3 regions of the Ningiella algicola genome follow, and region 2 is predicted to be linked to each of the others. Evidence: predicted binding sites of a transcription regulator. Region 2 holds the regulator's gene; each other region holds the start of a gene.
The links. The regulator LexA, encoded in region 2, represses DNA repair genes until DNA is damaged. The targets are predictions, from matches to a motif close to TACTGTATNNNNATACAGTA.
Positions count from the first base shown of each region.

Region 1 (4,294 bases), 2.1 Mb from region 2:
TGGTTGGCGGCGACGGAAACATGCTCGGCGCTGCTCGCGTACTTGCACAACACGAGATTGACGTAGTTGGCGTAAACCGAGGTAATTTAGGGTTTTTAACCGACATTAATCCAGAGGATATCGCCTCTCAGTTGAATAACATTTTCAACAATAAGGTCTTTCGAGAAAAACGCTTTATCTTAGAAGCTCAAGTATTTAGCGGCGAAAAGCTCCAACGTTCACACAGCGCCATCAATGAAGTAGTGCTGCACCATAGCAAAGTGGCGCATATGATGGAGTTCGAACTGTATGTTGGCAGTGACTTTGTATTTTCGCAACGCTCAGACGGGCTCATTATTGCTACGCCGACCGGCTCTACTGCTTACTCTCTTTCAGGTGGTGGCCCCATTCTGGTGCCGCACTTAGACGCCTTGACTCTGGTTCCGATGTTTCCGCATACCCTCAGTAGTCGTCCAGTGGTTATTGATGCAAACAGTGAAATAACGCTCAAAATTTCAAAGCAAAACACAGACAATGTGCAGATTTCATGTGACAGCCATGTCGTCATTTCGGTTGAACCTGGTGATTACGTGAAAATTCGCAAGAATAAAAATCATCTTAGCCTTGTGCACCCGCCAGACTATAACTACTTCAATGTGCTTAGAACTAAGCTTAATTGGGGCAGTAAGCTCTACTGATACGACATGCCGCGTTAAACAAACGCAGAGAAGTATCTGGCTGGATTGACGATTGATAATGGCTTCATCCTAATCACTATATCTTATAAATTTGTTATTCATTGGCGTGATAGTTTTACTAGACGAAGTGAGCTATCATCTCACCTTTTGTGACCATAGCACTACTATTGATAAGTATAGGAATTGTTTTGAACTTTACTCGATATTCAACATTATTTGCATTGAGCTTCTTGCTTTTAGTTGCGCCTTTTACAAGGGCAACTGTCGTTGAGGTACGAACTGTTTTAGGTGACTTTCAAGTCAATTTATTTGACGACACCACCCCCGAAACCGTTGAAAACTTTCTAGAATATGTCAATTCGGGCGCTTACGCCAATAATGTAATACACCGCGGTGTGCCAAACTTCATCATCCAAATGGGCGGCTTTCAATATAACAACTCCATACCATTTGATACCGTACCTACCGGTGTGCCTGTGGTAAACGAGCCGGTATTGTCAAATGTGCGCGGTACGCTTGCGATGGCAAAACTGTCAGGCGATCCAAATAGTGCGACATCGCAATTTTTTGTAAACTTAGCCAACAATTCAGGCAATCTTGATGTGCAAAACGGCGGTTTTACCGTGTTTGGTCAAGTGCTCGATAACGGTATGGAAGTGGTCGACGCGATTGCTGAATTAAGAAGAGTTAATCTAGACTCAGGCACTTTCTCAGAAGTACCTTTGCGCAACTTTAGCGACCTAGATGTAGCTCAAGGCACTATTCCAGATGGTGATAACTTCGTTCTAGTTACCGACGTGGTGGTAATTGACAATACCCGTATAACAAACCCTAATCTTAACCCTGTTCGCAATACCTTACTAAACGCTCCTCCAACCCCTACACCAAACAATCCAAGCTCCGATGGTGGTGGCGGTGGAAGCACGAGTGTGTTCTTTTTGGGTCTGATGGGTGTTATAGCGTACTTGCGTATGCGTTTTAATCGCTGAACACCTACCAAGGTTAAATGATTCTGGATTTAAATCGCGCTTGATCTGAAATCAGTCTTTACAGAATTTCACATACTGTATATATTACCAGTATAGCGTAAATCGGAGACTGATATGCTTGTTCACATTGACATAAAGAATTTCACCGTCGTAAAACATGTAGAATTGAGCGTGCAAAAAGGACTAACTGCCATCACCGGAGAAACCGGTGCAGGTAAGTCTATTGCTTTAGATGCACTGGGTTTATGTTTAGGTCAGCGTGCCGAAGCGAATATCGTGAGAAATGGAGCAAAACGAGCGGAAGTTGTTGCTCATTTCGATATCAGTAAGCTTGAGCATGTAAAGCAGTTATTGAATACAGAAATGCTCAGTCAAGAAGACAATCCTGATGAGTGCTTCATACGCCGCGTAGTCAGCGCTGAAGGCCGTTCAAAAGCCTTTATTAACGGCATAGCGGTAAATCTTTCGCAGGTCAAAGCGCTTGGCAGTAAGCTCATTCATATACACGGTCAAAACGACCATCATCAATTCCTTAAATCAGAGAATCAGCTATCGCTTTTAGACGGCTACGCACAGCATCAAAATTTACTCGAACACACGGTAGACAGTTATCAACAATATAAAAAACAATCCCAAGAATTAAAGGCACTCCAAGATGCGCAGCAACAACGCTTAGATAGATTAAGCCTTTTACAATATCAGGTCGATGAGCTTGATGAGTTTGCTATTGCACAAGGCGAGTTTGAAAACATTGAAGCGCAATTCAAAAAGCTCAATAGCGTACAAGACTTAAGAGAAACTGCAGAGAAGTCATGCTATGCATTAAAAGATGATGATAACGGTAACGTGATCGCGATGCTCAACACAGTAAATAAAGAACTAGGAGAATTGCTCAACTCTGATGATGCTCTGCAATCGACTTACGACTTACTTCAAAGCGCATCCATTCAATTAGAAGAAGCCTATGGAGAGCTGAGCAATTACCAGTCATCGCTTGAATCAGACCCTGCACAGCTAGCATTAATTGAGCAACGTTACTCAGATGCGTTGGACATTGCGCGTAAGCATAAGGTCGCGCCCGAGCTCCTTCACGAAACGCACGCTAGTTTGGCCGAAGAACTATCCCAACTAAATAAACAGGAAGCATCTTTACAAGCTATAGAAGAAAGCTGCGAAAAGGCGCTATCAGCATACCGAAATAGTGCAACTGCGCTTCATCAATCAAGGGCAACTGCAGCGCAGCAATTATCGAAAGAGATCGCTACCAGCATTCAACAAATGAACTTACCTCATGCCGTTGTTAATACCCATGTTGAACACGATGAAAGCTCTGCACCAAGCGCTAGAGGCAATGACAAGATAGAAATATTAGTATCCGTTAACCCAGGTCAAGCGCCTGACTTGATGGAGAAGGTAGTTTCTGGAGGCGAGTTGGCACGAATTGGTCTTGCTATCCAAGTAATTCGTTCTCGCGACTTTAGTATTCCCACAATGGTATTTGATGAGGTCGATACAGGTATCAGCGGTCAGACCGCATCTATTGTTGGAAAATTGCTGCATTCTTTAGGTGCACAAAGCCAGGTGATATGTGTGACGCACCTGCCGCAAGTCGCCGCTCAAGGGCACCACCAATTGTTTGTCACTAAACTGACAGATGGGAAGAGTACTGAGACTAAAGTGCTGCAGCTTACAAAACAAGAACGCGTAAACGAAATAGCGCGTTTGCTAGCCGGCGATGAACTGACAGATACAGCAATCGCTAACGCTAAAGACCTTTTGAAGGTATCGTAATGGTCAAAGTCAACAAGTCAGTGTAAACGATAACGAATAGGCTTTTAGACTAAGAGCTAGCTGTGTTTTACATGGGAACCAAATAAGGATTGATCGGTCTGAGGCATGTGATGTAGTATCGCTCTCGATTTTACTTATGGATTACGTATGAAGCACATAGCCATCGCCCTGCTCTGTTTGAGTCTATTGTCTGCATGTTCAGACTGGATTTTTCGCATTGATGTGCCGCAAGGCAACTTCTTAGACCAAAAAGACGTCGATAAATTACGCGTTGAAATGACCAAAGAACAAGTTCGCTTTGTTTTGGGCAATCCAGTGGTGGAAGATAGCTTCAACGATGATACCTGGTACTATTATTACGAAATGAAACGCGGCATGTCGAAGCGCGGCGAAGACGTGAAAAAGCAGCTCATTTTAAGCTTTGACGACAATAAGCTAGCCGATATTGACGGTGATTTTACCAAACCCGAAGAATTCGACGAACCACTCACTTAAGGTTTTACTGACATTTACTGGCTTAGCACGCGAATTTTTAGTTCCGGGTAAGTAAGCACCATACTCTCAAGATTCTGTATTGAATTTAGAAATTAGCAGTGGGCTGAATGGCCATGTAAACCGCAAGATAGACTGTAACTCTTGAAACTCTCAATACAAGTGAAAACATACCACCTTCCATGAAAATATCTTTAAAACCCTGTAAAATTCGGGAAAATTAAATTTTCATAGAAATACGCAAATGTAGCAAAATTCCTCTAAAAACCTTTAAATTTAATTAAGTACCTATAAACGAAAAATGTGTAAATTTCACCAAAATAGTCGAATAGCATCAAAAATCAG
Region 1 covers NZ_CP171821.2:201,928-206,221, reverse strand. Annotated here, with positions in the region: gene nadK (NAD(+) kinase) at 1-677, shown strand, start outside; gene PN836_RS00960 (peptidylprolyl isomerase) at 866-1,666, shown strand; gene recN (DNA repair protein RecN) at 1,781-3,457, shown strand; gene PN836_RS00950 (outer membrane protein assembly factor BamE) at 3,605-3,952, shown strand.
Region 1: the regulator LexA is predicted to act here: its motif matches at 1,740-1,759, upstream of recN (DNA repair protein RecN).

Region 2 (4,294 bases):
CATCGCTTGCAGCGTCATTGCTAGCATGCCGGTCTTAGGTGGCAGTAAACGCCCGGTTCTGCTTCGTCCGCCTTCAGGAAAATACTTAACTGAGTAACCTTTATTAAATAGTAATTCCAGATATTCGCGAAACACCGCTGTGTAGAGCTTGTTTCCGGCAAAACTACGCCTCAAAAAGAACGCGCCACAACGCCTGAAAATGCCACCCGCAGGCCAGAAATTAAGATTAATTCCGGCAGCAATATGCGGCGTCACCAAGCCTTCATGATAAATGACATAGGTGAGCAGCAAATAATCCATATGACTGCGGTGGCAAGGTACATATATGATTTCATGGCCATTTTGTGCAAGTTCTCTCACTCGTTCAGCATGACCTACATCAATGCCGTCATATATTTTGTTCCAGATACGAGTGAGTACGCGATCGCCAGTACGAATCAAACCTTCACGATAATCTGCGGCAATTTCATCTATGTACTTGACCGCTTTACTTCGCCCAGCCTCGTAACTGCTGCCTTTTTGTTTAACTTCATCAGAGATAGTCTGTTTAACCGAATCCGCGCCCAATATGCTGTTATAAAGCGTACTGCGTTCTAATAGGGTGGGGCCACTTAGAGTCTGTCGTTTACGCTGAAAATGGGTTCGCGCCACACGCACCAGCTTCTGCGCAATTTGCTTATCGCTGCCGTGCAGCTCGGCCATTTGTTTGGTGGACACTGCTGGCGAATATGACACAAAATTGTCACGCCCAAAAAACAAGACGATCATTAACTTGCGTAGCCAGTTAGGTGAAGCTTTGCTGGCTAAAAGTTGAGCAAAACCACTTTTTTCCTTGCCAGCGGAGCGTCCCCAAGAAATAAAGACAGGCAGGATTTGTAAATCTAATTCAGGATGCTCACGGTGAATATGGAAGTATTCAGTAAACACATCTTCTATTGATGTCTTTGCAATTCGACGCGTAAATAGACTTTGCGGACGAGTTAAAAAGTAACGACGCTTTCGCTCCTTGCCTTCAATCTCGATGCCATCATAGGGGCTCGGCAAGCCAAGCGCCTGGGTGGATTTGTGAAGCGCAAGTTGGTCGGCAAATGATTCTGTCGGCAATAGATATAAAATAGGTCGGTTTTTATCGATACCTAACTCTTTCTCAATATCGGCCGGTACACTTTTAACAGATATCAGCCACCCGATAGCCTTTGAAATAAGAAAACGAAGAGCGTTGCCAAGCGCTTGCATAATGGCTCCTAAGCGAATCAAGACGCAAATATTAGCACGCTTTTGCTCGCTTATACTTAAAATAGTCTGGATAAAAAATGCGCCGTTGTTGTTTCACAGTGCAATCACGGTAGCTCAAGCGCATGACAGCGCGCCATTGAAGTCGCTTAAGATTTGCTCAAAGCAGTTGTCATTTATACAAATCGCGATATACTGCAAATAACTGTATAGAAAAACAGGCTGGTTATGCGTCCACTAACTCCCAGGCAAGAAGAAGTTCTTAAGCTCATAAAATCTACGATGATAGACACAGGCATGCCCCCAACGCGCGCTGAAATCGCTCGCGAGTTAGGGTTTAAATCAGCTAACGCTGCTGAAGAGCACCTTAAGGCTCTCGCTAAAAAGAACGTGATAGAAATTCTCCCCGGAACATCTCGTGGCATTCGCCTAAATTGCCCACTAGAGGACGAGATTGAAGAAGACGGCATTCCTTTAATCGGTAAAGTAGCGGCCGGGCAACCTATTTTGGCGCAAGAGCATGTCGATTCACACTATAAAGTAGACCCTGCCATGTTTCACCCCGGCGCAGACTTTTTACTGCGAGTTGACGGTATGAGTATGAAAGACATTGGCATCATGGACGGTGACTTACTTGCCGTGCACAAGACCAACAATGCCCGAAACGGTCAGATCGTTGTTGCGCGTATTGACGAGGATGTCACGGTTAAACGCTTTGAAAAGAGAGGCCCTACGGTTTTCTTGATTGCAGAAAACGAGGAGTTCTCCCCTATCGAGGTCGATTTACGCTCTCAACATTTTGAGATTGAGGGTTTAGCCGTTGGCGTCATTCGCGATAATGTGAATTTCAGTTAGGCTGCCAGATTTTTAAGGTCGTATTGAGCGGCCTTTTCCTTTCCATACGCTCGCGCGAAGCATAGTCAAGTAGTGCCTTGAGAATCGCATAGGCTGTTTGTGACCGCAACGGCGTGTTTCGTCGATTGATGCGATTACAATCAACATCATCCCTTCTTTTCGGATATTCAATGATTCTTTTAGTTAACCCTCCTGTCACAAAATATTCACATTAAATACAAAGATTTTAAGTCAAAAACTTCAGTTTGTTTAATTATTCAGCAAAAATATGGGTTTAACGATGTGATACGAAGGTTTTCCTACAAAAAGTGCTTTACCTAAGCTATTGTTTGATTAATCATTACACAGTTATTCACATATCAATAACATGACGAAAAGTCAGCCACATAATTTCGGTCGTACTGTAAACTGAACCTAAGAGAGCTGACTCGCTAAACACAACTTCGGGAGTCCAGTGTGAAGTCGCTGCAATTAGCTTTTACTGCCATATTAATGAGTTCACCCATGTTAGCGCTTGCTACAGCGGCAAGTGAACGTTCTGATCTTAATCTTCGACCGGGTGTTACTGACATCAGCCAAGATGTATATGGTCTACATATGATGATGTTTTACATTTGCGTGGTTATCGCTGTGCTGGTGTTTGGTGTCATGTTCTATTCTATGATCAAGCATCGAAAGTCCAAAGGCGCTAAACCCGCCAATTTCCACGACAACGTAAAAGTAGAAATTGCTTGGACTGTGGTCCCTTTCATGATTTTGATAGCGATGGCGGTGCCGGCTGCGAGCACGCTAATTGAAATGGAAGATGCGTCGAAGGCAGATATTACTGTGTTAGTCACCGGCTCACAATGGAAGTGGCATTATAAATACATGGATAATGACGTTGAGTTTTTCTCAACGCTTGCGACTCAGCGCGAACAGATCCAAAACAAATTTACCAAAGGCGAGAACTACCTGCTTGAAGTTGACCGTCCGCTGGTGATCCCCACAGGCAAAAAAGTCAGATTTTTAATTACCTCAGACGATGTGATTCATTCGTGGTGGGTGCCCGATTTTGCAGTTAAAAAAGATGCAAACCCCGGTTTTATAAACGAGGCCTGGACAAATGTGAATGAGCCGGGCGTGTATCGTGGACAGTGCGCCGAGCTTTGCGGAAAAGACCATGGCTTTATGCCGATTGTGGTCATTGCAAAAGACCCTGCTGAGTACGATGCTTGGATTGATGAACAAGAAGCGATTGCGCTAAGAGCAAAAGAAGAAGAGCAACGTTTGTTAGCGATGAATATGTCGATGGAAGAATTAATGGCGGACGGCAAACGCGTGTATGACGCGGTTTGTGCTTCATGCCATATGCCAAATGGTGAAGGCCTTGCTGGTGTATTCCCAGCAATTAAGGGGTCACCCGTAGCGCTGGGTCCCCAAGAAGATCATATTGGCATTATCGTGTACGGACAATCCGGCACTGCAATGCAGTCATTTTCGAGACAGCTTACTATGTCAGAAATCGCTGCGGTGGTTACTTTCCAGCGTAATGCATGGGGAAATGACACCGGTGAAATGGTTCAAGCAAAAGATGTTAATGCCATCATGAATGGCCAGTAGGAGAAAATTTACATGTCAAGTGCAACAGATATCGCAAATGCTCCAGACGCTCATGGCGACCACGATGATCATCATCATCACATTCCAAAAGGCTTAATGCGCTGGGTATTAACGACTAACCATAAAGATATTGGCACACTTTATTTATGGTTTGCTTTCATTATGTTTTTAGTGGGCGGCGCAATGGCAATGGTCATTCGTGCTGAGCTGTTTCAGCCAGGCCTACAAATAGTTGAGCCGAATTTCTTTAATCAAATGACAACCGTTCATGGTCTGATTATGGTCTTTGGGGCGGTAATGCCAGCATTTACCGGATTGGCAAACTGGTTGGTCCCCATGATGATTGGTGCGCCTGATATGGCCCTGCCAAGAATGAACAACTGGAGCTTTTGGATCCTTCCTTTTGCCTTCCTTATTCTTTTGTCGTCGCTTTTCGTTGAAGGTGGCGGACCGGCATTTGGTTGGACCTTCTATGCACCTTTGTCGACCACATACAGCGGTGACAGTACTGCCCTGTTTGTATTTTCGGTGCACATCATGGGTATTAGCTCCATTATGGGTGCGATTAACGTTATTGTGACGATATTTAATATGCGTGCACCAG
Region 2 covers NZ_CP171821.2:2,856,624-2,860,917, reverse strand. Annotated here, with positions in the region: gene plsB (glycerol-3-phosphate 1-O-acyltransferase PlsB) at 1-1,236, opposite strand, end outside; gene lexA (transcriptional repressor LexA) at 1,462-2,088, shown strand; gene coxB (cytochrome c oxidase subunit II) at 2,581-3,690, shown strand; gene ctaD (cytochrome c oxidase subunit I) at 3,703-4,294, shown strand, end outside.

Region 3 (4,294 bases), 610 kb from region 2:
TTGCAAGAAAGACATGTCAAGCTCAATGAGTTTGACCAAGCGGCTATCAAACGAGCTCACAGTATATTATTGGAACACTTTCAATCTCCTCCTACTGTAGCAGAGCTAGCCAAAGACGTGGGCGTTAATCGAAATAAGCTCTTCTATGGTTTCAAAGAAGTCTATGGCCTAGGAATTTCCGATTTAGTGCAGGATAAAAAGCTAGAGTTAGGTTATCAAATGTTGTCACAATCGAACATATCGATTCAAGAAGTCGCTAATTTAGTGGGCTTTAAATATCAATGTAACTTTTCCACTGCAATAAAAAAGAAGTTTGGTTGTTCACCGAGTCAAATACGCGCGAATACGTAGGCAGGCATGCAATAAAAATACTTAACGAATACCACCCACAACTATACAAGTACTAGACGCTACGTAAGTCCTCGTCGAACATGTCAGGCTCAATCACCAGCCCTTGCTCATTTGGATTGGGAAAAGCAACCAATAGAAGGTCATCTTCCTCTAAGCCTGGCGTCCAGCGCTCCAACCAATCCTCTAGCGATATTGCTTGGGCTCTGCAATGTTCCCACTCGCCGGTTGCCCAGTAATTTGCAAAGTCTTTTGCCGGCCAAACCGGTACACAGTCTTCATCTTCCGCATTTAGCATTACGCAACCATCATCGTCGGTCAATATCCACAACGTCTCATTTTGTTTTGCTTGATCAACAAGGTATCGATAGCGCTTATCAGCACTCATTTGCATCACTAGTTCGTTACTTTGCATCTATCTAACCTGGCGGTGAGTTGGCCAAAACATTCTGCTGCATTGAATCACACGGTCTATCACAATCGGTAATCCCAACCACTTTTGCAGGCACACCAACAACGGTCGTGCACTGGGGTACGTCATTGAGCACTACACTACCCGCACCGATTCTTGAACCACGACCAATTTCGATATTACCCAAAATCTTAGCACCCGAGCCAATCATCACGCCTTGTCGCACCTTTGGATGCCGGTCGCCCGATTCGTTGCCCGTTCCGCCAAGCGTCACCTCTTGCAAAATAGACACGTTATCTTCAACAACCGCCGTTTCACCAATAACGATACCAGTAGCATGGTCAAACATAACGCCTTTGCCAATGACCGCGGCAGGATGGATATCAACAGAAAACACCTCGGAGTTTCGACTTTGCATAAACAGCGCCAATTCTTTGCGACCTTTTTGCCACAAGTAGTGGGCTAAGCGATGAACCTGTAGCGCTTGAAATCCTTTGAAGTGAATGAGTACCGGAAGGTAGGTGGAAACCGCAGGATCTCGCTGCACGATTGCCATCGCATCCAACATGGCGGCGTCTATCATGGAGGGATTAAGTAAATAGGCTTCATCAAACATTTCGCTCACTGCGATTGCAGGCATCACATCATCACTGATTTTATTTGACAAAATAAAGCTGAGCGAGGTCTCAAGATTATGGTGAGACAGTACGCAGGCGTGCAGGTAACTTGAAAGTAATGGCTCTCGTTGAGAAACTGCCTTTGCCTCTTCTTTTAATGCAAACCAGAAGTCTTGGCTGCTATCAATGCTGGTGTGTGTATGAATACGCGTCATTGGTGATCTAGGTTTCCTGTGCTTTAAGCTTAATTATAACAAAGGTCAGCGGATTTTTCGCGCTTAGCTTGCCCCCGCTTATTTCGACCCTTTCATCTCGAATGGCTTGCTGGATTTCTTTGTTCACCTTGTGCATAAAAATAATGCGAGCAACGACAACAAGCGCCGCTACTGGCATTAAATAATTCGCGAGATACTCATATGAAGCAAGCGCATCAATAAAGCTAACAGCCATGAGCATGAGCAATACTACCAACAGAACGTACATAGAGTAGGGCTTGAACACGATCACCACTTTCTCTGGCGTTTCGTTGCGAGTGAACAATAGCTTCATTGCTTAAGCATCCTTTTTACTGTGTATATTAACTGTATAAAAACCCAGCCATTGTATTAAAAAATTGCTACAATTGCATGAATAAACAGCCGTTTCTCATAGTGTTAACTCGATAGACCTAGGAACGGTTCAATTCAAGACAAATTTGTATTTGATAGGACACAGTGAATGGATGTATCAAGACTACTTGATAAGCTAAACGACAAGCAACGCGAGTCGGTTGCCGCCGAAAATGGAAATATGCTTGTGCTTGCGGGAGCAGGCAGCGGCAAAACGCGCGTACTTGTGCATCGAATTGCTTGGTTGATGGAAGTAGAGGCACTTGCGCCATTCAGCATTCTGGCCGTAACATTTACCAACAAAGCCGCGCGAGAAATGCGGGGGCGGGTGGAGCATTTAATGAATGCGCCTATGAATGCGATGTGGATTGGCACATTTCATGGTTTAGCACATCGATTGCTACGCCTCCACTATGAAGATGCAGGCTTGCCGCAAAACTTCAGTATTTTAGACTCAGACGATCAATACCGCTTAATTAAGCGCTTATTAAAAGCGATGAATTTAGATGAAAAGCACTGGCCGCCTAAACAAATACAGTGGTTTATTAACGGCAATAAAGACGAAGGCTTGCGAGCCGAGCATGTTGAGACTTATAACGATCCGACCCAGCAAAAAATGAAGGAAATTTATGCTGCCTACGAGCAAACCTGCAAACGCTCTGGTTTGGTGGACTTTGCGGAGCTTTTACTATTAGCCTTCGAGATACTTCGCGATGGGGAATCTTTAAGGCGCCATTACCAACAGCGCTTTAGAGCGATTCTGGTTGATGAATTCCAAGACACAAACAACATTCAATACGCTTGGCTTAAGCTTTTAAAAAGTCCTGAAAACACCATAATGATTGTTGGGGATGACGACCAGTCTATTTATGGATGGCGTGGCGCTAATGTAGAGAATATATCGCATTTCCTGAAAGACTTTCCATCAGCGCACACCATACGCTTGGAGCAAAATTATCGCTCCACCAGCAATATCCTCAAAGCGGCTAACGCAGTCATTGCCAACAATCAGGGCCGATTAGGTAAAGACTTGTGGACCGACGGTACTGAAGGCAACAAAATTGCCCTATATGCCGGATTCAACGAGATGGATGAGGCTCGATTTATTGTGTCGCGTATCAAGCAGTTTTTTGAAGACGGTGCAGCGTTAAAAGATTGCGCGATATTGTACCGCAACAATGCACAGTCTCGTGTGCTTGAAGAGGCGCTGCTGCATGAAGCCCTACCCTATCGTATCTACGGTGGTTTGCGATTCTTCGAACGCCAAGAAATAAAAGATGCACTGGCTTATATGCGCTTGGTCAATAATGCCATAGACGATGCAGCTTTCGAACGAGTCGTGAATACGCCAACACGCGGCATGGGCGAAAAAACCTTGGCGAACATCAGAGGCTTTGCTCGCGAACAAAACTTATCCATGTGGGATGCAAGTTTAGCAATGCTGTCTGCAAAACACTTATCAGGGCGAGCCGCCAATGCTTTGAGTGGATTTATCGACATGATTAAAGATCTGAGCGAAAAAGTAGCTGGCATGCCAATTGAGAAAATGGCAGACGAAATCATAAAAGGCTCGGGCCTATACGCCATGTATCAGGCAGAAAAGGGTGAAAAGGCCCAGGCTAGAGTCGAAAACTTACAGGAATTGGTAACGGCCTGTAAGCAGTTCGAGCCGCCCGAAGATGCTGAAGAAATGACGCCGCTCGCCGCGTTTTTAGCTCACGCGTCATTAGAGGCTGGAGAGGCGCAAGCTGATGTCAATCAAGACGCAGTGCAAATGATGACCATCCACACTGCAAAAGGCTTGGAGTTTCCACTTGTTGTGCTCGCTGGCGTGGAAGAGGGCATGTTTCCCAGCAACATGAGCAACGATGAGCCAGGGCGTTTAGAAGAAGAACGACGATTGGCCTACGTTGGCATGACGCGGGCCATGCAGCAGTTAGTTATCACCTACGCGGAAACGCGCAGACTTTATGGACAAGACAAGTACCACACTATTTCTCGCTTTGTAAAAGAAATTCCAAGTGAATATATGGAAGAAATTCGCTTACGTTCACAGGTGAGTCAGCCTATTCACAATCGCTTTAGTGCTGCGACTTCTCATGAAAGTTTTGTTGACAGTGGATTTACGCTTGGCGAGAGAGTCGCGCATAAGAAATTCGGAGAGGGGACTGTCTTAAATTACGAGGGATCTGGCGACCATGCTCGAGTGCAGGTTAATTTTGATGATTTTGGTAGCAAATGGCTAGTACTCGCCTATGCTAAATTACAAAAGCTATAAATTAAACATGCGTAATGCGAGAGCTGAGTGT
Region 3 covers NZ_CP171821.2:3,469,515-3,473,808, reverse strand. Annotated here, with positions in the region: gene PN836_RS15140 (helix-turn-helix domain-containing protein) at 1-351, shown strand, start outside; gene PN836_RS15135 (DUF2750 domain-containing protein) at 404-763, opposite strand; gene cysE (serine O-acetyltransferase) at 768-1,592, opposite strand; gene PN836_RS15125 (hypothetical protein) at 1,600-1,926, opposite strand; gene uvrD (DNA helicase II) at 2,095-4,263, shown strand.
Region 3: the regulator LexA is predicted to act here: its motif matches at 1,944-1,963, upstream of uvrD (DNA helicase II).